3 regions of the Streptomyces sp. NPDC091279 genome follow, and region 1 is predicted to be linked to each of the others. Evidence: riboswitches for the same ligand, from Rfam matches in the RefSeq annotation. Region 1 holds a riboswitch; each other region holds the start of a gene.
What was found. A riboswitch is a leader RNA that binds a small molecule or an ion and turns the genes downstream of it on or off. The one in region 1 is predicted to bind thiamine pyrophosphate.
Positions count from the first base shown of each region.

Region 2: linked by a shared signal. The riboswitch ahead of thiC (phosphomethylpyrimidine synthase ThiC) and the one ahead of ACIQOU_RS13920 (thiamine ABC transporter substrate binding subunit) in region 1 are both predicted to bind thiamine pyrophosphate.
Region 3: linked by a shared signal. The riboswitch ahead of thiO (glycine oxidase ThiO) and the one ahead of ACIQOU_RS13920 (thiamine ABC transporter substrate binding subunit) in region 1 are both predicted to bind thiamine pyrophosphate.

Region 1 covers NZ_JBIVVA010000005.1:106,371-113,430, forward strand. Annotated here, with positions in the region: gene ACIQOU_RS13900 (LAETG motif-containing sortase-dependent surface protein) at 31-735, shown strand; gene ACIQOU_RS13905 (maleylpyruvate isomerase family mycothiol-dependent enzyme) at 791-1,579, opposite strand; gene ACIQOU_RS13910 (ABC transporter ATP-binding protein) at 1,604-2,623, opposite strand; gene ACIQOU_RS13915 (ABC transporter permease) at 2,623-4,224, opposite strand; gene ACIQOU_RS13920 (thiamine ABC transporter substrate binding subunit) at 4,314-5,417, opposite strand; TPP riboswitch at 5,498-5,605, opposite strand; gene rlmN (23S rRNA (adenine(2503)-C(2))-methyltransferase RlmN) at 5,661-6,767, opposite strand; gene ACIQOU_RS13930 (phosphatidate cytidylyltransferase) at 6,905-7,060, opposite strand, start outside.
Region 2 covers NZ_JBIVVA010000003.1:729,174-736,233, reverse strand. Annotated here, with positions in the region: gene ACIQOU_RS10220 (metallophosphoesterase) at 1-111, shown strand, start outside; gene ACIQOU_RS10215 (hypothetical protein) at 304-1,194, shown strand; gene ACIQOU_RS10210 (hypothetical protein) at 1,352-1,975, shown strand; gene thiC (phosphomethylpyrimidine synthase ThiC) at 2,190-3,992, opposite strand; TPP riboswitch at 3,985-4,174, opposite strand; gene ACIQOU_RS10200 (YibE/F family protein) at 4,834-6,396, shown strand; gene ACIQOU_RS10195 (SsgA family sporulation/cell division regulator) at 6,957-7,060, opposite strand, start outside.
Region 3 covers NZ_JBIVVA010000010.1:34,900-41,959, reverse strand. Annotated here, with positions in the region: gene bfr (bacterioferritin) at 1-88, opposite strand, end outside; gene ACIQOU_RS24805 (deoxyribonuclease IV) at 230-1,102, opposite strand; gene pknB (Stk1 family PASTA domain-containing Ser/Thr kinase) at 1,137-3,068, opposite strand; gene ACIQOU_RS24795 (thiazole synthase) at 3,189-3,983, opposite strand; gene thiS (sulfur carrier protein ThiS) at 3,988-4,188, opposite strand; gene thiO (glycine oxidase ThiO) at 4,185-5,339, opposite strand; TPP riboswitch at 5,337-5,448, opposite strand; gene ACIQOU_RS24780 (NAD(P)/FAD-dependent oxidoreductase) at 5,587-6,816, shown strand; gene ACIQOU_RS24775 (Rv2175c family DNA-binding protein) at 6,925-7,060, shown strand, end outside.

The sequences.
Region 1 (7,060 bases):
CCCCCGCAGTTCTGCATGTAAAGGACAAACGTGTCCATAACTCGCCGCAGCGCACGACGTACCGTGCGCGTTCTGGGTGTCGCCTCCGCTTCCGTGGCGCTCACTCTGGGTGTCGCCAACTCGGCGCTGGCCTGCAACATCAGTGAGTTCTCGGCCGAAGCCAGCTGTGCCGGCGACAAGGGCCAGATCGTCGTCACCGACAAGGACTACTCCGGCACCAAGGCCGTCATCACGGTCTTCCTGGAGAACAACGGCGCCGACGTGCACCAGGTCGGTGAGGCGCAGGAGATCCAGGGTTCCCGCGAGGGCACCACGGTGACGTTCTCCGAGGACTGGAAGCCGAACGCGGAGTACCGCATCCACGTCAAGGCGTCCGGCAACATCGTCGACGAGGACATCAAGCCCAACCTGACCACCCCCTCCGAGGCCTGCGCGAAGGACGAGAGCCCGGCGCCGTCGGACTCCCCGGCGCCCTCGGACTCGCCCACCCCGCCGGCCGAGAGCGCGTCCCCGGCGCCCTCCGAGTCGCCGTCGGTGTCGCCGTCGGAGAGCGAGTCCCCGGCCGCCCCGGCGAGCAACGCGCCGTCCCCGGCGGTCGGTGACTCCCACCTCGCCGAGACCGGCGCCAACTCCAGCACCCCGATCATCGCCGGTGTGGCGGGCGCGCTCGTCCTCGTCGGTGGCGGTGCCGTGTTCTTCGGCATGCGCCGTCGTGGGGCGAACAGCGGTCGCTGACCCCTCACCGCGTGTGCGAGTGGCCCGTCCCGGTCCGGGGCGGGCCACTCGTGCGTCAGCCGAACGACGTCCGGGTGAGCCAGAACGCCAGCAGCTCCCGATCGCCGGTGATCCCCAACTCCGGCGCGTCCAGCGGGAGTCGGCGGTAGAAGGCGAGCAGCACGGCGGTGAGCGGGCCGCTCAGGGTGACCGTCGCGTCGGCCCGCGCACGGCGCCAGGTCAGCCCGTCGTCGGCCAGTTCGATCAGCCACGGGGGCTCGGCGTCCTGGGCGTGCAGGGCGATCGTGTCGCCGCCCCGGCGCAGTTCCCGGGCGCCGGTGTCGCCCGGCCGGGTGCGCTGCGCCCACGCGACGATCTCCAGCCGCTCCTCGATCGCGTCGGCGGCGATCTCCGGCGCGACCTCGTAGGGCAGGCCGGCCGCGAGGGTGGCGTCGGCGCGGTGGACGGTGAGTTCATGGGTCATCCGGCGCGCCCAGAAGCCGGACGTGGGAATCCCGGCCCAGCTCCACACCGCGACGTCGGGACCGGCCGCGCGCAGGGAGCCGACGAGAAGGTCGCCGCTCTCGGCGAGCCAGGCGTCCAACGCCTGTGCGTCGCCCTGGACTTCGGGGCCCGCGTAGCCGGGGACCTCGGTCATGGGGATGCTCTGGGCGGCCCGGGTGCGCACATGCAGCTCCACCCAGCGCAGGACCCCGCCCATATGCCGCACGAGCTGTTCAAGGGTCCAGTCGGGGCAGGTGGGCACGGGGGTGGACAGGTCGGCGCCGGAGGCCACCACGGACCTCAAGCGGCCCAGCTGATCGGCGATCTCGTCGCAGTAGCGGTCATGTGAGAGTGCGGGCATGCTCCACACCCTAGGGAGCCGCCGTCACTCCAGCACCAGGATCTCCGTCGTGTCGAAGTCGACGCCGACCGTGTCGCCGGTCTCCGGCGCCGCGCGCAGCGGGCAGGCCGCTTCGAGACGCGGGGCGTGGGGCGGCTGGAGGTGGACGGTGACATGGGTGCCGCGGAAGGTGCGGGCGGTGACCGTGCAGGGCAGGCCCTGTCCGGCGGGGACGAGCCGGACGCCGGGCGGCCGGACCAGAAGCGTGCGCGGGCCCTGGGGGGCGCCCTCGGGGACCGGGAGCTTGCCCCAGGGGGTGAGGGCGACCTGGCCGGTGACGGTGGCCTCCACGACGTTCTCGAAGCCGAGGAAGCGGGCCACGAACGCGTCGGCGGGGTGCTGCCAGACGTCGAGGGGGCTGCCGGACTGGGCGATCCGCCCGTCCCGCATCACAACGACCCGGTCGGCGAGCGCGAAGGCCTCGCCCTGGTCGTGGGTGACGGCGAGCACGGTGGTGCCCAACCGGCAAAACAGCTCCCGCAGTTCGACCACCAGACGTTCCCTGAGCGAGCGGTCGAGCTGGCCGAGCGGTTCGTCGAGCATCAGCAGCCGGGGCCGGGGCGCGAGGGCGCGGGCCAGCGCCACCCGCTGCTGCTCGCCACCGGACAGCGCGGCAACGGCCCTGCGGGCGGCGCCCGGCAGCCCGACCAGGTCGAGCAACTCCCCCACCCGGCGCTCCTGTTCGCTCTTCGCGGCGCCCCGCACCCGCAGCCCGAAGGCGACGTTGCCGCCCACGTCCCGCTGCGGGAACAGCTGGTGGTCCTGGAACATCAGACCCACCCCGCGCCGGTGCGCGGGCACCCCCGCCTGGTCCCGTCCGTCGAGCAACACCCGTCCCCCGGACAGGGGTTGGAGTCCGGCGACCGCCCGCAGCAGGGTGGACTTGCCGCTGCCGCTGGGGCCGAGCACACACACGATCTCGTGCTCGGCGACATCGAGGCCGACGGCGTCGAGCACCACCCGGCCATGGAACCGGACGGTCGCGTCGTCGAGGCTGAGCAGCATCAGAACTCCCCGCTGCGGTCGGTGCGCAGGCGTTCCAGGATCAGCAGCGCCACCGCGCACACCACCATCAGAATCGTCGAAAGGGCCATCGCCTGGCCGTAGTTGAGATCGCCGGGGCGGCCGAGCAGCCGCGCCACGGCGACCGGCAGGGTCGGATGGTCGGGCCGCGCGATGAACACCGTCGCCCCGAACTCCCCGAGCGACACGGCGAACGCGAACCCGGCCGCGACCAGCAACGCCCGCCGCACCAACGGCAGATCGACCTCGCGCCACACCCGCCAGGGCGACGCCCCGAGCACCGCGGCCGCCTCCCGGAGCCGGTCGTCGACCGCGCGCAGCACCGGCAGCATCGTCCGCACCACGAACGGCACACCCACCAGGGCCTGCGCGAGCGGCACCAGAATCCACGACGACCGCAGATTCAACGGCGGCTCGTCGAGGGCGATCAGGAACCCGAACCCGACGGTCACCGCGGACACCCCGAGCGGCAGCATCAGCAGCGCGTCGAAGCCCCGCACCAGCCGTCCCGCGTCCCGGCGCGCGAGGGCGGCCGCCGCGAGAGCGCCGATCACCACGGCGATGACGGTGGCGGCCAGCGCGTACTGGAGCGAGGTGCCGATCGCCTGGATCGGCGGCACCAGGAAGGTCCCGCCGTCGTCCCGGGTCAGCGCCCGGTAGTACGCGAAGTCGGGGGCGTCCAGGGAGCGTTGGACCAGTACGGCGAGCGGCAGCACCAGCAGCACCGCGACGGTGGCGAGGACCGCGCCGAGCAGCGCCCACTGGCGGGGGCCGCGCGGACGCCGGGCGGTGCGGGAGGCGTCGACCAGGCGCAGCGCCGTCTCCCGCCGCCGTACCGTCCAGGCGTGCACGGCGAGGATCGCGCCCACCGCGAGGAACTGGACGATCGTGAGGACGGCGGCCGTGGACAGGTCGAAGATCTCCGAGGTCTGCCGGTAGATCTCCACCTCCAGGGTGGCGAAGGTGGGCCCGCCGAGGATCTGCACGACGCCGAAGGAGGTGAACGTGAACAGGAACACCATCAGCGCGGCGGCGGCAAGCGCGGGCCCGAGCGCGGGCAGCGTCACCGTGCGCCACGCGGCGAACGGCGAGGCCCCCAGCATCCGCGCCGCCTCCTCCTGCCGTGGGTCGAGCTGCGCCCACAGCCCGCCGACGGTCCGTACGACGACGGCGTAGTTGAAGAAGACGTGCGCCAGCAGGATGGCCCACACGGTGGTGTCCAGGCGGACGCCCCACAGCTCGTCCAGGAGCCCGCCCCGGCCGACGAGCGCGAGGAACGCGGTGCCGACGACGACCGTCGGCAGCACGAACGGAACGGTCACCACGGCCCGCAGCACCTGTCGGCCGGGGAAGTCGTAGCGGGCGAGCACATAGGCGCCGGGCAGCGCGACCAGCAGGGTCAGGGCGGTGGAGGCGAGCGCCTGCCAGGTGGTGAACCACAGGACGTGCCGGATGCCGGACTGCCCGAGCACGTCCACGATCCGCCCGGGCCGCCAGCCGCCGTCGACGTCGAGACCGCGCCCGACGATCGCGGCGACCGGGTAGGCGAAGAACACCCCGAAGAACGCGACCGGCACCGCCATCAGCCCGAGCCGCGCCACGCTCCCCTTCCGGGTGCGGGCCGGGATCGGGGTGCGGGCCGGGGTGCGGGCCGGGTCCGGGGGCGCCGGGGCTACTTCAGTACGAGTGACGTCCACGACTTGACCCACTGGTCGCGGTTGGCGGCGATCTTCTCGGGCGCCATGGTCTCGGGGTCCTCGGCCTGCGGACCGTCCTTGGTGAACACGGACGGCACCTGGGCACCCCGGACCACCGGGTACACGAACATGTTCAGCGGCATGTCCTGCTGGAACTCCTTGGTGAGCAGGAAGTCGATCAGCGCCTTGCCGCCCTTGGTGTTGCCCGCGTTGCTGAGCAGCCCCGCGTACTCGGTCTGCCGGAAGCAGGTGCCGTCCGCGACGCCGGTGGGCGCGGTGGCCGGCTGCGGGTCGGCGTAGACCACTTCGGCGGGCGGCGAGGAGGCGTAGGAGACGACCAGCGGGCGGTCCCCCTTGGCCTTCTTGCCGCCGGCCGACCCGGAGAACTCCTCGTTGTACGCCTGCTCCCAGCCGTCGACGACCTTGACGCCGTTGGCCTTCAGCTTCTTCCAGTAGCTCTGCCAGCCCCCGCTGCCGTACTCGGCGGCGGTGCCGAGCAGGAAGCCGAGGCCGGGCGAGGAGGTGGCGGCGTTCTCGGTGACGAGGAGGTTCTTGTACGCCGGGTCGGTCAGGTCGGCGAAGGAGGTCGGCGGGGCCAGCCGGTGCTTGCTGAAGTAGGCCTTGTCGTAGTTGACACAGATGTCGCCGGTGTCGATGGGGGTGACCCGGTGCTTGCCCTGGTCGACCCGGTAGCGGGACTCGACGGTGGCGGCGCCCTTGGCCTGGTACGACTGGAACAGTCCGTTGTCGAGGGCGCGGGAGAGCAGGGTGTTGTCGACGCCGAAGAAGACGTCGCCCTGCGGGTTGTCCTTGGTGAGGATCGCCTTGTTGACGGCCTGCCCGGCGTCGCCGTCCTTGAGGACGCGGACCGTGTAACCGGACCGCTTCTCGAAGTCCGCGAGGACGTCCTTGGAGACGGCCCAGGAGTCATGGCTGACGAGGGTGACGGTCGTGGAGTCGGCCGCGTGGTCGCCGGTCGACGAGCCGCACGCGGAGAGCGTGACGAGGCCGAGGCCGACGGCCACCGCCGTGAGCTTCCTGGTGTGCGGCCGCCCGTTGAGCGGCTTCTTGGTGTGCACTGGTTTTCCTCCTGGGGGTGACCAGGAAGAGACGCGGCCCTGCCCGGGACCGTGAACGGGTCCAGGGCAGGGCGCAACAGCATGAGTAGTGTCCGAACTTCCTACCCAGAATGACCTGGGCGAGGTTCAGAGGGTCTGCGGCCAGGTTGCCGCACTCTCAGCGCTGTGGCGCTCCCCTGTCGGAATATGAAGATGTTCGTCCTGAGAAGAGGCGACCTGACGGGATCACCTCACCCGGTCAGGCTACCGCTCGGTGGCCGCGAGCTGTCCACAGGCACCGTCGATCTCCTGGCCCCGGGTGTCCCGCACGGTCACCGGCACCCCGTGGGCCGCGATCGCCTCGACGAACGCCTTCTCGTCCTCGGGGCGTGACGCCGTCCACTTGGAGCCGGGCGTGGGGTTGAGCGGGATCAGGTTGACGTGCACGGGCCTGCCCTTGAGCATCCGCCCGAGCCGGTCGCCGCGCCACGCCTGGTCGTTGATGTCGCGGATCAGGGCGTATTCGATGGACAGCCGCCGCCCGGACCGCTCGACGTACTCGAACCCGGCGTCGAGGACCTCACGGACCTTCCAGCGGGTGTTCACGGGCACGAGGGTGTCGCGCAGCTCGTCGTCGGGCGCGTGCAGGGAGATCGCAAGACGGCACTTGAAGCCCTCGTCGGCGAACCGGTTGATCGCCGGGACCAGTCCGACCGTCGACACGGTGATCCCGCGCTGCGAGAGACCGACCCCGTCCGGGGCCGGGTCGGTGAGGGCGCGGATGGCGCCGACGACCCGCTTGTAGTTGGCGAGGGGCTCGCCCATGCCCATGAAGACGATGTTGGACAGCCGCGCGGGCCCGCCCGGCACGTCACCGTCGCGCAGCGCCCGCATGCCGTCGACGATCTGGTGCACGATCTCGCCCGTCGACAGGTTCCGGTCCAGACCGGCCTGCCCGGTCGCGCAGAACGGGCAGTTCATCCCGCAGCCGGCCTGTGAGCTGATGCACATGGTGACCCGGTCCGGGTAGCGCATCAGCACGGACTCGACGAGCGTCCCGTCGAACAGTCGCCACAGCGTCTTGCGGGTACTGCCCTCGTCCGTCGACAGATGCCGTACGACGGTCATCAGCTCGGGCAGCAGCGCCTCTCTGAGCTTCTCGCGCGCGCCCGCGGGGATGTCGGTCCACTCCGCGGGGTCGTGCGCGTACCGCGCGAAGTAGTGCTGCGACAGCTGCTTGGCACGAAACGGCTTCTCACCGATCTCGGCCACGGCGTCTTTGCGCTCGGCGGGCGTGAGGTCGGCGAGATGCCGCGGCGGCTTCTTGGCTCCGCGCGGGGCGACGAATGTGAGTTCTCCGGGCTTAGGCATGGCGGTACCAGTGTCGCAGACTCCGCGCAGTGGCCCGTTCCCCCTGTGGATAACCGCCTCTTCAGGCCCCGCGGAACGCACGGGAGCCCCCGCCCGGCAAGGGTCAGGGGCTCCACGTCCGTGCGCGGTACTGCCGGTCAGCCGGAGCCGACGAACACCACCAGCAACAACCACACCACCGGCGCCGTGGGCAGCAAGGAGTCCAGCCGGTCCATGATGCCGCCGTGGCCCGGCAGCAGCGTGCCCATGTCCTTGATGCCGAGGTCGCGCTTGATCATCGACTCGCCGAGGTC
Region 2 (7,060 bases), on a different contig from region 1:
CCCGTGGTCGACGGACCGCACGTCTACGCCGACGGGCTGGCCATCGCGATGGACGGCGGCGTGACCATGGCCGGAAAACTGCTGGTCCAGCAATTGCCTCTGGAAGACTGAGCATCACCCGGAAGGCCGATCCATGCGCTGAGGCCGCGCGGGACAGCGCAGGCCAGAGGCCAATTTACGTAAACCCTCTGTCACCCTGTGGTGTCACCGCTCTACCATCGGCTTATCCGTAGCAGGCTCCCCTCCGTTTCTGCCCGACGGCTCGTTGGCATGCGAGCCCCAAGCCCTACGGAGCATCGGGGGATGCACATGAACAGCGTTCCGCAGTACCTGCTGAACGAGGACCGCCAGGAGTACGACCGCCTCCTCGACGAGGCGCTGCGCTCCGCACCGCACCGCCCGGAACTGGCCGCTGTCGGTCAGCGTCTCAACCCCGAACAACTGCGCACTCTGGCCCTCAACGCCACCGCGTTCATCACGGCGGCCGCGGCGACCGAGTACCAGCACTATGTGAAGGCCCGCGAGGAACTGCGTCAACCGGCGTCGGCCACCTCGTCGTCCGTCCATGAGTCCGACCCCTCGGAGCCGGGCGCGGGCACGATGGGCCTCGCCACCGGCATCGACGGGGCCGCCGAGACGGCCGGGGCGGGCGCCGTCGCGGTCGTCGCCGTGCTCGCTCCGGTCCTCGCCGGAACGGCCGCGGCGATATTCCTCCTCGTCGGCTACATACTCAGGATGCTCAGCCCCGAACTGGCTTTCGCCCAGACGATGTTGACCGCCGGCTGGGTGTTCGGCGCCGTAACGGCGGCGGCGATCCTGGTGGCCGCGATCGGACTGCTGGTCACCGCACTGCGCAACCGGCCCTCCCCGGAGGCCACCGAGTACGACGAGTTGACCAAAGAGGTGGACCGGGCCCGGGAGGCCTGGCGCAGCGCCCTGCTGGAACGCGGTTTCCTGCCGTTCCTGCGGGAGTCCCTCGCCGACCCCGAGACCGCCGCGACCCTGCGCGAGCCGACCACCCCGGCACCACCGTCGACGCCGTCGGCACGGGCCGGCCGGATACCGCAACTCGGCTACGGGCGGCCCGGTTTCAGCAGCCCGGACGACAGCTCGGGTACCGGCCACCGGCCGCGCTTCTCCAGCCCGGACTATTCCAGCCCGGACTTCGGGGGCCCGGAGAACAAGCCGGAGTGACCCGGGGCTCGCGCCCTCCCCTGCGGCCGGGAAGGCCCGGTGGGAGAGCGCAGGCCGTGGGTCGCCCGGGCACCGGCCCGGTGCTGTCCGACGGCGCCACCTCATGTGGACCTCAGAAAACAGATCCTCGCCTGGAACGGCATGCGATCACCCCATAGTGTCCCGATATCCGGCATCCGACCCCCGATCAGGAGCGGTCGACGAGGAGGGGGAGCCATGGACGCGGAGGCACGCCGAACGAGCGTCGCGACCACAGCGGTGGACGCGGCAGGGCCGCCCTCGACGACCGTGCCGCACAACGGACTCCTCTCCTGACGTACCGGCCGCTGCGGGTCCTCGGCATCGCGCCGGCACCGGTACTGCCCCTCACCGCCTGCACCTCACAGGCCGCCTCCTCCGACGGCACCGCCCCCTCGCCACCCGGCCGAGCGGCCAGGCCACGCAGAAGAAGCAGCTCACCTCCCAGGTCGAAACGGCACTCGGCCTCACCACCGGCGCCCACAGCGGCTCCTTCGTCGAGTCCGGGGTCGAGCGGGTCTCCGAGGGAATCCACACCCGCCCCGAACTCACCGACGGCGCCTACCGGTTGAGCCTGGTGTGCGCGGGCGGCGGAGCCGCGACAACGGTGATCACGGCGCCCGGCACCCCCACCACGAAGCGGCTCCCCTGCGACCAGTCCCTGGACTCCGAGCACCTGACCGGCGGACGCTCGTTCCGGATCGACGTCGTCGGCGCACCCGGCGCGACCGGCATGGCCGCCTGGCGCATCGACCGAACCTGAGCCGAACCGGACATCAACTACCGCACCGGACGGGGCAGTTCGAGCCGCGATCACCCCGTGCCCCGGGACCAGGCCGTTCCCGCCGGAACCACCCCACCACCCCACGTGCAGCGGGCAGACCGTGCCAGGAACGCCCCAACGCCCCCGGCACGATGCACCCCGGCACCGGCACGACCTCCCCGTCAGGGAAGGGCGTTGCCGGAGCATCGACGGCTCACTCGGCGATCGGCAGGTACACGCGGCTCCCGCTCGCCGCGAACTCCTTCGACTTCTGAGCCATTCCGTCCTCGATCTCCGCCCGACTCCCGCCGTGCTTGCGGCGAATGTCCTGGGAGATCTTCATCGAGCAGAACTTCGGCCCGCACATCGAGCAGAAGTGGGCGGTCTTGGCGGGCTCCGCCGGGAGCGTCTCGTCGTGGAACTCGCGTGCCGTGTCCGGATCGAGGGCCAGATGGAACTGGTCCTCCCAGCGGAACTCGAACCGGGCGTCCGACAGCGCGTCGTCCCACTCCTGCGCACCCGGGTGGCCCTTGGCGAGGTCGGCGGCGTGAGCGGCGATCTTGTAGGTGATGACACCGGTCTTGACGTCGTCCCGGTCGGGCAGGCCCAGATGCTCCTTGGGCGTGACGTAGCAGAGCATCGCCGTGCCCCACCAGGCGATCATCGCGGCACCGATGCCGGAGGTGATGTGGTCGTACGCCGGCGCGACGTCGGTGGTCAGCGGGCCGAGCGTATAGAACGGAGCTTCATCACAGATCTCCTGCTGAAGGTCGATGTTCTCCTTGATCTTGTGCATCGGGACATGGCCCGGGCCCTCGATCATCGTCTGTACATGGAAACGCTTCGCGATCCGGTTGAGTTCCCCGAGCGTGCGCAATTCCGCGAACTGCGCCTCGTCGTTGGCGTCCGCGATCGAGCCGGGCCGCAGACCGTCGCCGAGCGAGTAGGTGACGTCGTAGGCGGCGAGGATCTCGCAGAGTTCCTCGAAGTTCTCGTACAGGAACGATTCTTTGTGGTGCGCGAGGCACCACGCGGCCATGATCGAGCCGCCGCGCGAGACGATGCCGGTCTTGCGGTTCGCGGTGAGCGGCACGTACGGCAGGCGCACACCGGCGTGGACGGTCATGTAGTCCACGCCCTGTTCGGCCTGTTCGACGACCGTGTCCTTGTAGATCTCCCAGGTCAGCTCCTCGGCCCGGCCGTCGACCTTCTCCAGCGCCTGATACAGCGGCACCGTGCCGATGGGGACGGGGGAGTTGCGCAGCACCCACTCGCGGGTGGTGTGGATATTGCGGCCGGTGGACAGGTCCATGACCGTGTCGGCGCCCCACAGCGTCGCCCAGGTCATCTTCTCCACCTCCTCCTCGATGGAGGACGTCACCGCGGAGTTGCCGATGTTGGCGTTGACCTTCACCAGGAACCGCTTGCCGATGATCATCGGCTCGATCTCCGGGTGGTTGACGTTGGCCGGCAGGACCGCGCGACCCGCCGCGATCTCCTCGCGGACCACCTCGGGCGAGACGTTCTCCCGCAGGGCCACGTACTCCATCTCCGGGGTGACCTCGCCCTGGCGCGCGTACGCGAGTTGGGTGACCGCGCGTCCGTCCCGGCTGCGGCGCGGCTGGCGCGGCCGGCCCGGGAAGACCGCGTCGAGGTTGCGCAGGCCACCCCGGGGCGCGGTGTGCTTGATCCCGTCGTCCTCGGGGCGGACGGGACGGCCCGGGTACTCGGCGGTGTCGCCGCGGGCGACGATCCAGTTCTCCCGCAGCGGGGAGAGCCCCCTGCGGACGTCGGTGTCGATGGTGGGGTCGGTGTACGGGCCCGAGGTGTCGTACAGGGTGACCGACTGCCCGTTGGTGAGATGCACCTGACGGACCGGCACCCGAAGGTCGGAGCGCGAGCCCTCGACGTATCCCTTGTGCCAGCCGATGGACTTCCCGGTCTCCTGGGACGGCTGACCCGAGGCGGGCTGTTCGTCCTGGCTGGAGGCAGGCGTGCGTGCGTCCTTGATGGTCATGAGACCTACTCCCTACGCCGGCATTACCCGGTAACAGGTTCAGCGGTCGACGCAGCGGCTTCCGTCTGCCGACGCTTCGTGTGGAACATCACTCGGCTTGAGTGATGTTCCACGTGAAACATCGCTGGGACGGAGGTCAGCGCCCTCTCAGCCCGGTGCTCCGAGCTCCCGCGTGTACAAAGGTGCCTCCACGCTAGCGCCAATTCGGGCGCGGTGAACAGGGGGCCTCTGCCGTTCTTGCGATGATCTGGCGGTGACCACGACACCTCAGTCCCCATACCCCCCGCCCGAGCCGCCGCACGGGCACGACCGGGGCGGGCCTGGGCAAGGACCGGGTCGTGGCGGCCAGCCCGGGCAGGGTCCCGGCGGACAGGGACAACGCCCGGACGGCCCCGGACAGCGCCCTGTTGGACAGGGCCAGAGTCCCGGCGCCCCCGGGCAGGCGAGGCATCCTGGCGGTCCCGGGCAGGGGCAGCGCCCCGGCGCGCAGGGGGCGGGACCTGGTGGGCAGGGCCATGGACCTGAGCCCGGTCACCCCGCTCGCCCCGGTCACCCCGGCCGCAACGGTGCTCCCGGCACCGGAGCGGGGGGCGGCAACGGACCCGGCAGCGGGCAGCGGCCCCCGGAACACGCCCAGAGGCCCGGCCCCGGAGGCGTCCACGGGCCGGGGCCTGGCCTAGGACCAGGCGGCCCCCAGAGGCCGGTCGGCGGGTATCGATCGGTCGGCCCCCAGGGACCGGGTGGCGGACGTGGACCGGACGGCCCCCAAGGACCAGGCGGTGGGCAGGGCGCAGGTGGCTCCCCGGGGACGGATGACGGGTACGGCCCGCACAGTTCCCAGATGCCGGGTGGCGAGCGCGGCCCTGGCGGTCCCCAGACACCGGGCAGCGGCTACGACCCAACTGGTGCGCACGGACCGGGCGGTGGCCTTCGACCGGACAACGGACACGGACCGGACGGCGACCACGGATCGCACAGTGGCCACGGTCCCGGCGGCGGCAGCGGTGGCGGCGGGCACTCGCACGGACACAGTCACAGCCACGGTCCTGCGGCCCCCGTCTCCAAGCACCTGCGCAAGGTGATCGCCGCCGTCCTCATCCCGTTCGCCGCCGCCGTGGTCGTCGGCCTCGCGGTGCTGTGGCCCGGTGGCGCCCCGCCGCACCAGCGCACCGGCGTCGGTTTCGACCGGCAGAGCCAGCAGGCGACGGTCACTCAGGTCGTGACGCTCAGCTGCAAGTCGGTCAACGCGTCGTCCGGGTCCTCCACCGGCGACACCTCCACCACGGCGGGCTCCTCCGGCGAGCAACAGGAGGACGGCGACTGCAAGAAGGCGACGATCCGCGTCGACACCGGCAAGGACAAGGGCCGGACGTTCACCGAGATCGTGCAGCCGGACCAGACACGGCAGTTGCACCAGGGCGAGAAGGTCGTCGTCGCCTACGAGCCCTCGGCGCCCAAGGACCTCCAGTACTCGGTGACCGACGTCAACCGTCGGCTTCCGATGGCCGTGCTCGCCGGCATCTTCGCGCTCGCCGTCGTGGTGGTGGGCCGCATCCGGGGCGTCATGGCGCTGGTCGCGCTGGCCATCAGCTTCCTGATCCTCAACTTCTTCATCCTCCCCGCGATCCTCCAGGGCTCGAACCCGCTGATCGTGGCGGTGGTCGGGGCGAGCGCCATCATGCTGATCGCCCTGTACATGTGTCACGGCCTCTCGGCACGCACCTCGGTGGCGGTGCTCGGCACGCTGATCTCCCTGATCCTGATCGGCGTCCTCGGCTCGATGTTCATCGGCTGGGCCGCGCTCACCGGCAACACGGACGACAACACCGGCCTCATCCACGGCCTGTACCCGCACATCGACATGAGCGGTCTGCTCCTCGCGGGCGTGATCATCGGCTCGCTCGGTGTCCTCGACGACGTGACCGTCACCCAGACCTCGGCCGTCTGGGAACTGCACGAGGCCAACCCCTCGATGGGCTGGCGCGGGCTGTACCGGGCGGGCATCCGCATCGGCCGCGACCACATCGCGTCCGTCGTCAACACCCTCGTCCTCGCCTACGCGGGCGCCGCGCTGCCGCTGCTGCTGCTCTTCTCCATCGCGCAGAGCAGCGTGGGCACGGTCGCCAACAGCGAGTTGGTGGCCGAGGAGATCGTGCGGACGCTGGTCGGCTCGATCGGCCTGGTCGCCTCGGTGCCGGTGACGACGGCCCTGGCCGCCCTGGTGGTCTCGGCAGACCGGACGGGCCAGGCAACGCCCGTGAGCACGAGCGGGGGTCCAGGCACCGGGAACGGCGCGGGCGGGGCCCCGGCGTTCGGGGCCGGCGCGGGCACGGCTGCGGCGACGTCCAACGGCGACACGGCCCCGCAGCAACGCACGGGACGGGGCCGACGCCGGAAGCGGTGAGGGGTCGGCGGCCGAGGAGCGAACGCCGGTGCGGTGGTCGCCAGTTACCGGCCGACGTCGCGAGCGGCGCCCAGGGCCGGTCTCGTGACCGACGCCGTGGCGGCTGCCAGCGGCCGCCGGCAGCGACCGGTGACACCAGCCGACGTCACCCGTCCGCCCAAGGCCCGCCCACATCTCCGTCCGCCCGCAGTGCACCGGCCCGCGTCTCTCCGTCCGACGGCCTCCGCCTCCGACGCCCGATTACGCGGGCCCGCGTCTGAGGCGAGGCGGGCTCGGCTGAGGCAGGCTCGGCGTCACCGCTCACGCACCCGTCCACACAGGCTCACGTCTGAGGCGCCGCGGACCCGGTGTCCCCGTTCGCCCGCTCACGCACCCGTCCACGCGGCCCTGCGAGCCCCGTTCACGCGGCCCTGCGGACCTGTGGCCCTTCCGCAGCTCTCCTGCGCCACCGCGATGCACGCGCCCCGCAGAAGCGTTACTGCATAGCCCTGGCTCCCAGGAAAGCCCACTGGACCCACCACCGCTCGCCCGCACCGGCCTCGCGCCCCGCCCCGCGCCCGTCATCCCGCGCTCTGCTCCTCCGCCAGAATCCGGTCCAACGCCTCCTCCAGGTGGGCGTCGAAGTCGGCGAGCGCGCCCTCCTGACCGAGCGGGACCAACTTGT
Region 3 (7,060 bases), on a different contig from region 1:
TGGCGTGCAGGAAGTACTGGTTGATCGCGGTCAGCTCGCCGGTGAGCTGCTCGTTGAGGAATTCGATGATCTCGGGGTCGCCCTGCATGGCAGAGGCTCCTTCCGCACGGGGTAACTGGCAGGTTGCGCCGCATGATTGCACTGGCGGCGAAGATCGTCCAGTAAGTCTGCACTTAGTAAGTAAGTGCTGCCTTAGTCCGAGTTGTCCCGTTTTGGGGAAGGGGTGGGCTCAGCCGTCCCGCAGCGTCTTCAGGCGCTCCACGTCCGCCGCGTGACCTTCCTTGCCGCCGGGCGTCTCGATCACCAACGGCACGCCCTCGGTCGCCGGATGCGTCATCAGCGCCCGGAACGGGTCCTCGCCGATGTGCCCGGAGCCGATGTTCTCGTGCCGGTCCTTGTGCGCGCCCACCACGTCCTTGGAGTCGTTGGCGTGGATCAGCTTCAGCCGCCCTTCCCCGACCGTCTCCACCAGCAGATCGAGCGTCTGGTGCATACCGCTCGGGCCGGTCAGGTCATGTCCGGCGGCGAAGATGTGACAGGTGTCCAGGCAGACCCCCAGCTTCGGGTGGGCGTCCAGCGCCTCGAAGTACGGCCCGAAGTCCCAGGTCCGCGAGCACAGCGAGGAACCCTGCCCCGCCGTCGACTCCAGCAGCAGGAACGGATCGTCGTCGTGCGTCAACTCGTCCAGCAGCGGCAGCAGATGCTCCCGCACCTGGCGCAGCGCCACGGCACGCTCCCGGCCACCGGTCGCGCTGCCGGTGTGCACGACGACGCCGAGCGCGCCGATCTCCCGGCCCCGGCGCAAGGAGTGCCGCAGCGACTCGACCGACCTCTCCACCGTCGCCTCGGTGTGCGAGCCGAAGTTGATCAGGTACGGGGCGTGCACATACGCCGGGATCGACTCCTCGGCGCAGGCCGCCCGGAACGCCTCGTCCTGCCGCGGGTTCCCGGCCGGGGTCGCCCAGCCGCGCGGGTTGGCGACGAAGACCTGGACGGTCTCCGCCTTCAGCTCACGGGCGTACGACAGGCCGACGGAGTGCAGGCCGCCGGCCACCGGGACATGGCCGCCGACGGGGTTGCGGGAGAGGTGCTGGCTGTTCACCCGCCCAGGGTGCCATGCGGCGCCGGCCGCCCGGTCACCGGATCTTTATGGTGATCGTCGACCCCTTGGCCGCCGACTCGCCGCCCGCCACCGACTGGCTCTTGACGGTGTCCCCGAACAGGCCGAGCAGCCCGCGGTCCTCCTTGACCTGGAAACCGGCGTCCGTCAGCGCCTGCTTGGCGTCGTCCACGCTGTCCCCGACCACATCCGGCACCTCGACCGTCTCGGGCCCCTTGGAGACCGTCAACGTCACCGTGTCGCCCGCGGCCACCTCGGTGCCGCCGTCCGGGGTCTGCGCGGCGACCTCGCCCTTGTCGTACTCGTCGGACGTGACCTGCTCGGCGGCGACCTTCACCTTCAGGCCCGCCTCCTCCAGCTCCGCCCGCGCGTCCGCCAGGTCCGCGCCCGTGACGTCCGCGACCTCCACCGGGCTGCCCTTGCTGACGGTCAGCGCGACCGCCGCGCCCGCGTGCCGCTCGGTACCGGCCGCCGGGTCCGTGGAGATCACCGAGCCCTCCGGGACGTCCTCGCTGAACTCCCTGGTGACCATGCCCGGTTCCAGGCCGTCCCGCTTCAGCTGGGCCCGCGCCTTGGCGAGGGTGACGCCGCTCAGCGCCGGTATCCGCACGGTCTCGGGGCCGTCGGAGACGACCAGGGTCACCGAGCCGTTGTCCCGGATACGGGCGCCTGGCGCCGGGGACGAGCTGATGACGGTGCCCCGGTCCACCGTGTCGCTGTAGCGGTGGGTGACCTTCCCGACGTCCAGACCGGCGCTGGACAGCTTCTTCTCCGCGGCCGCCTGCGTCTTCGACAGGACCGCCGGGACCTTGGTGAACTGGCCGGAGTTGATGTACCAGACGCCCGTCCCGATTCCCAGGGCGAGCAGCACGGCGAGCACGGCGGCCAGCGGTCCCCGCCGACGGGCGCGCGCGGAACGGCGTCCGGGCGGCAGCGGCGGGGGAGACTCGAACCGGCTGGTGCGCAGCACCTCCCGCTCCGCATCCTCGGCGTACTCGGCGTCCTCGTCGACCGGCAGCAGTCGCGGGATGACGCTCGTGCGGGCCTCCGAGCCCAGCCGGCCGTCGTCGATCGCCTGCGGCGGCAGCGCGTCCAACTGCTCCTCGCTCAGCGCGGCCCGTGTCCCCCGGGCCAGCGCCAGCAGCGCCACCGCGTCATAGGGGCGCACGTCCGGATTGCGCGCGGTCGCCGACGCCGTCAACTCGTCCAGCGGGTACGGCATGCCGGGCACCACGGCCGAGGGCGGCGGGACGTCCTCGTGGATGTGCTTGTAGAGCACCGTCGCGGGGGAGTCCCCGTAGTGTGGGCGGTCGCCGGTCAGCATCTCGTAGAAGAGGACACCGCACGCGTACACGTCGACGCGGGGATCGGCGGTGCCGTGCTCGATCTGCTCGGGCGCCAGATAGGAGACGGTGCCCAGGACCGTGTCGGTGGTGTGGGTGACGGTGTCCACCGAGCGCACCAGACCGAAGTCGGCGACCTTGACCCGGCCGTCGTCCCCGATCAGGACGTTCTCCGGCTTCATGTCCCGGTGCACGAACCCGGCGCGGTGCGCGGCGCCCAGCGCGGCCAGCACCGGTTCCAGGACGTCCAGGGCCGCGCGGGGTTGCAGCGCCCCACGCTCGCGCAGCACGTCCCGCAGGGTGCACCCGGCGACGTACTCCATGGCGAGGTACACGTACGACCCGTCGGCGCCCTGGTCGAAGACCTGCACGACGTTCGGGTGGGCCAGCCGGGCGACCGACTTCGCCTCCCGGATGAACCGCTCGACGAACGAGACGTCGGCGGCCAGCGTCGGGTGCATCACCTTGAGCGCGAGAACACGGTCGAGGCGGGTGTCCAGGGCCTGGTAGACCGTGGCCATCCCGCCGACCGCGATCCGCGCGTCCACGCGGTAGCGCCCGTCGAGCACCTGCCCGACCAGAGGGTCCTGAAGGGTCGTATCCACGCACGTGAGTGTACGAGCCACCGCTGACAACCCCCTGTGCGCCGCCTTTGTCCCTGGCCGAACGAGGCCGACCCGTGACCCGGCGGACCCCTCGCACCAGGGCCGATCCCGCCTGCCCGGTCAGAACGCGGGCCGCTCCGGGTCCAGCCGGGCGCGACCCTCGTCGGGCGAGGAAGCACGGGCGAAACGGCGCCGGGGGATGCGCCCGGCCCGATGGGCGAGGCGCCCCGCCGACACCGCGTGCCGCATCGCCTCGGCCATCAGCGGCGGCTCCTGGGCGCGGGTCACCGCTGAGGCGAGCATCACACCGGCGCACCCCAGTTCCATCGCCAGCGCCGCGTCCGACGCGGTCCCCGCGCCCGCGTCCAGGACGACCGGTACGCGCGCGTGCTCGACGATCAGCTCGAAGTTGTGCGGGTTGCGGATGCCGAGCCCGGACCCGATGGGCGAGCCGAGCGGCATGACCGCCGCGCAGCCCACGTCCTGGAGCTTGCGGGCGAGGACCGGGTCGTCGTTGGTGTACGGCAGCACCGTGAAGCCGTCGTCGACGAGGGTCTCGGCCGCGTCGAGCAGTTCGATCGGGTCGGGCAGCAGGGTGCGTTCGTCGGCGATGACTTCAAGTTTGACCAGTTCGGTGCCGAGCGCCTCGCGCGCGAGGCGGGCGGTGAGGACCGCCTCCCCGGCCGTGAAACAGCCCGCCGTGTTGGGCAGCACCTCGATCCCGAGCCGCTCCAGGACGGAGAGCACCGAACCGTGCACCGAGGGGTCCACGCGCCGCATCGCCACCGTGGTCAGCTCGGTCCCGGACGCCACCAGGGCCCGTTCGAGCACATCGAGGCCCGGCGCGCCGCCGGTGCCCATGATCAGGCGGGACGAGAAGGTCCTGCCGCCGAGGACGAAAGGATCGTCGGCCATCGGGTCAGCCTCCTTGGACGGCGGTGAGGATCTCGACGCGGTCGCCCTCGGCCAGCCGGGTCGAGGGCCACAGGGCGCGCGGGACGACGGTCTCGTTCAGGGCGGCGGCCACGCCGGAGGGCGCCCGGACGAGGGACCTGACGACGGCGTCGAGGTCCGTGCCGGGGGTGAGGTCGCGGGGTGCGCCGTTGACGCGGACGATCATGCGGGCAGCTCCGTACGGGAGAACCGCCTCGGGGTGAACGGCCGTGCCACGTCCGGCAGTTCACCGGTGGCCAGGGCATGCGCGAGGACCTCGCCGGTGACCGGCGTCAGCAGCACGCCGTTGCGGTGGTGGCCGGTGGCCAGGAGCAGTCCGTCGAGACCGGTCGGGCCGAGCAGCGGGGCGTTGTCGGGGGAGCAGGGACGCAGGCCCGCCCGGGTCTCCGTCAGGGGCAGTTCGGTGATGCCGGGGACCAGCTCATGGGCGTCGCGCAGCAGCTCGTACACGCCGCCCGCGGTCACCGTGGTGTCCCAGCCCAGCTCCTCGCTGGTCGCGCCGACGACCAGCTCGCCGTTCTCGCGCGGCACCAGATAGACATGGCCGCCACGCACCACCGCCCGCACCGTGCGCTGGAGGAACGGCGCGCGGCGCGCGGGCACCGTCAGCCGCAGCACCTGCCCCTTCACCGGCCGCACCGGCGCGAGCACCCCCTCCGGCACGCCCGCGAGCCGCCCGCTGAGGCTCCCGCCGGCCAGCACCACCTGATCGGCGGTGAGCGCGGTGCCGTCCGCCAGGGTCACCCCGACGGCCCGGTCCCGGACCACGTCGAGGCGCTCGGCCCAGCCCCGGTGGAAGGTCACGCCGACCCACTCGCAGGCGGTGACCAGGGCGGCGGCCAGTCGGCGCGGGTCGATCTGGTGGTCGCCGTCCACCCGGAGCCCGCCGCGCACACCCGGCGCGAGCATCGGCTCCAGACGCCGGCACTCGCGCCCGGTCAGCCACTCCGACGCCAGCCCCGAACGCCGTTGCAGGGCGTGCAGTTCGCGCAGTTCGGCACGGTCGTCGGCGTCCAGCGCGACGGCGAGCGTGCCGCAGCGGCGGTAGCCGAGATCCTGCCCGGTGAAGTCGGTCAGCTCGGCCGCGAAGTCCGGATAACGCTCCGCCGAGGCGAGGTTGAGGCCGAGCAGCGTCTGCTCGCCGTGGTGCAGTTCGGTGACGGCGGCCAGCATCCCGGCGGCCACCTGGGCGGCCCCGCCGCCCGGCTCCGGGTCGGCCACCGTGACCCCGAACCCGCGCTGCGCGGCCCGCCAGGCCGTGACCAGGCCGATGATCCCGCCTCCGACGACGAGAACCTCTGACGTACGTGACGACATGGGCGTCCAGCCCCTCCCTTCGCCGGCATGACCCGGATCAGGTTCCTACGGTCGGAGGCCGCCAGCCTCCCTCTCAGCCCGGTGCGTCCGGGCTCCCGCGAGTGCGTGTACGTCGGCCACCCTAGCCCGTGGATCGCGCCCCGGTAAGAGAGCCCGGCGCCGCGCCCGCGCGCGGAACCGGCCATCCGGAACGGGCCACGGAGTACCAACGGTGGCTGACGAATGGTCAGCTGACTATGGTGATCCGGTGAGCGAGCAGACGCAGGAACGGGCGACTCCGGCCGGGCGCCGTGTCGTCGTGGTCGGCGCGGGCATGGCCGGGGTACAGACCGCCGTCGCCCTGCGCGAACAGGGCTTCACCGGCACCGTCACGCTGATCGGCGCGGAACCCCACCAGCCGTACGACCGGCCACCGCTGTCCAAGGCCGTCCTGCTCGGCAAGGCCGACGGCGCCGCCTTCGAGGTCGACTTCACCGCCCTCGGCGTCGAACTGCTGCTCGGCCGCGAGGTCCTCGCCGTCCGCCCCGCCGACCACGCGATCGACACCGCCGAAGGGCCCGTCGCCTACGACGTCCTGGTCCTCGCCACCGGCGCCGAACCCATCACGCTGCCCGGCACCGAGGGCGTCCCCGGCGTGCATCTGCTGCGCACCCTGGACGACGCCGCCCGGCTGCGGCCCGTCCTGACCGGGCAACGGGACGTGGTGGTCGTCGGCGCGGGCTGGATCGGCGCCGAGTTCGCGACGGCCGCGCGCGAGGCGGGGTGCGCGGTGACCGTCGTCGAGGCCGCCGACCGGCCCCTCGCCGGGGCGCTGCCCGCCGAGGTCGCCGCGTACATGGCCGACTGGTACACCGACGCGGGCGCCGCGCTGCGCACCCACGCGCGCGTGACGCGCGTCGAGCCCGGCGCGGTCGTCCTGGACGACGCCACCCGGCTGCCCGCCGACGCCGTGGTGGTCGGCATCGGCGCCCGCCCCGCCACCGCCCGCCTGGCCGACTCCGGCATCGCGCTCGGCGCCCACCGGGAGGTCCTCACCGACGACCACCTGCGCACCTCGGCGCCCGACGTGTACGCGGTCGGAGACTGCGCCTCCTTCCCGTCCGCCCGCTACGGCACCCGCCTGCTCGTCCACCACTGGGACAACGCCCTCCAGGGGCCCCGTACGGTCGCGGCGAACATCATCGGCGAGACCCCGGCCGTCTACGACCCCGTCCCGTACTTCTGGTCCGAGCAGTTCGGCCGCTTCGTCCAGTACGCGGGCCACCACGCCGGGGCCGACACGCTGCTGTGGCGCGGCGACCCGACCGGACCCGCCTGGTCCGTGTGCTGGCTGCGGGAGGGCCGCCTCGTCGCCCTGCTGGCCGTCGGCCGCCCCCGTGACCTGGCCCAGGGGCGCCGCCTGCTCGAAGCGGGCGCGCTGATGGACCCGGAGCTGCTGGCCGACCCGGCCCGGCCCCTGAAAGCGGCGACGGCCTGATCGGGGCGCGCGCCCCAGCGGCCGCGATGCTCTGATCGGGTTCGAGGAAAACGCAGGTCACGGGGGTCGCGCTTCCGACTGTCAGTGGGAGATGGCACGCTTGGTGTCGTGACCGAGATTGACGCAAAGATCGATGCTCTCGTCCCCGCCTGGCTCACCCTCCCCGACATCGCCGAACAGTTCGGCGTCGAGGTGACGCGTGTACGCCAGCTGGTCAAGGACGGCCAGCTGATCGCCGTACGCC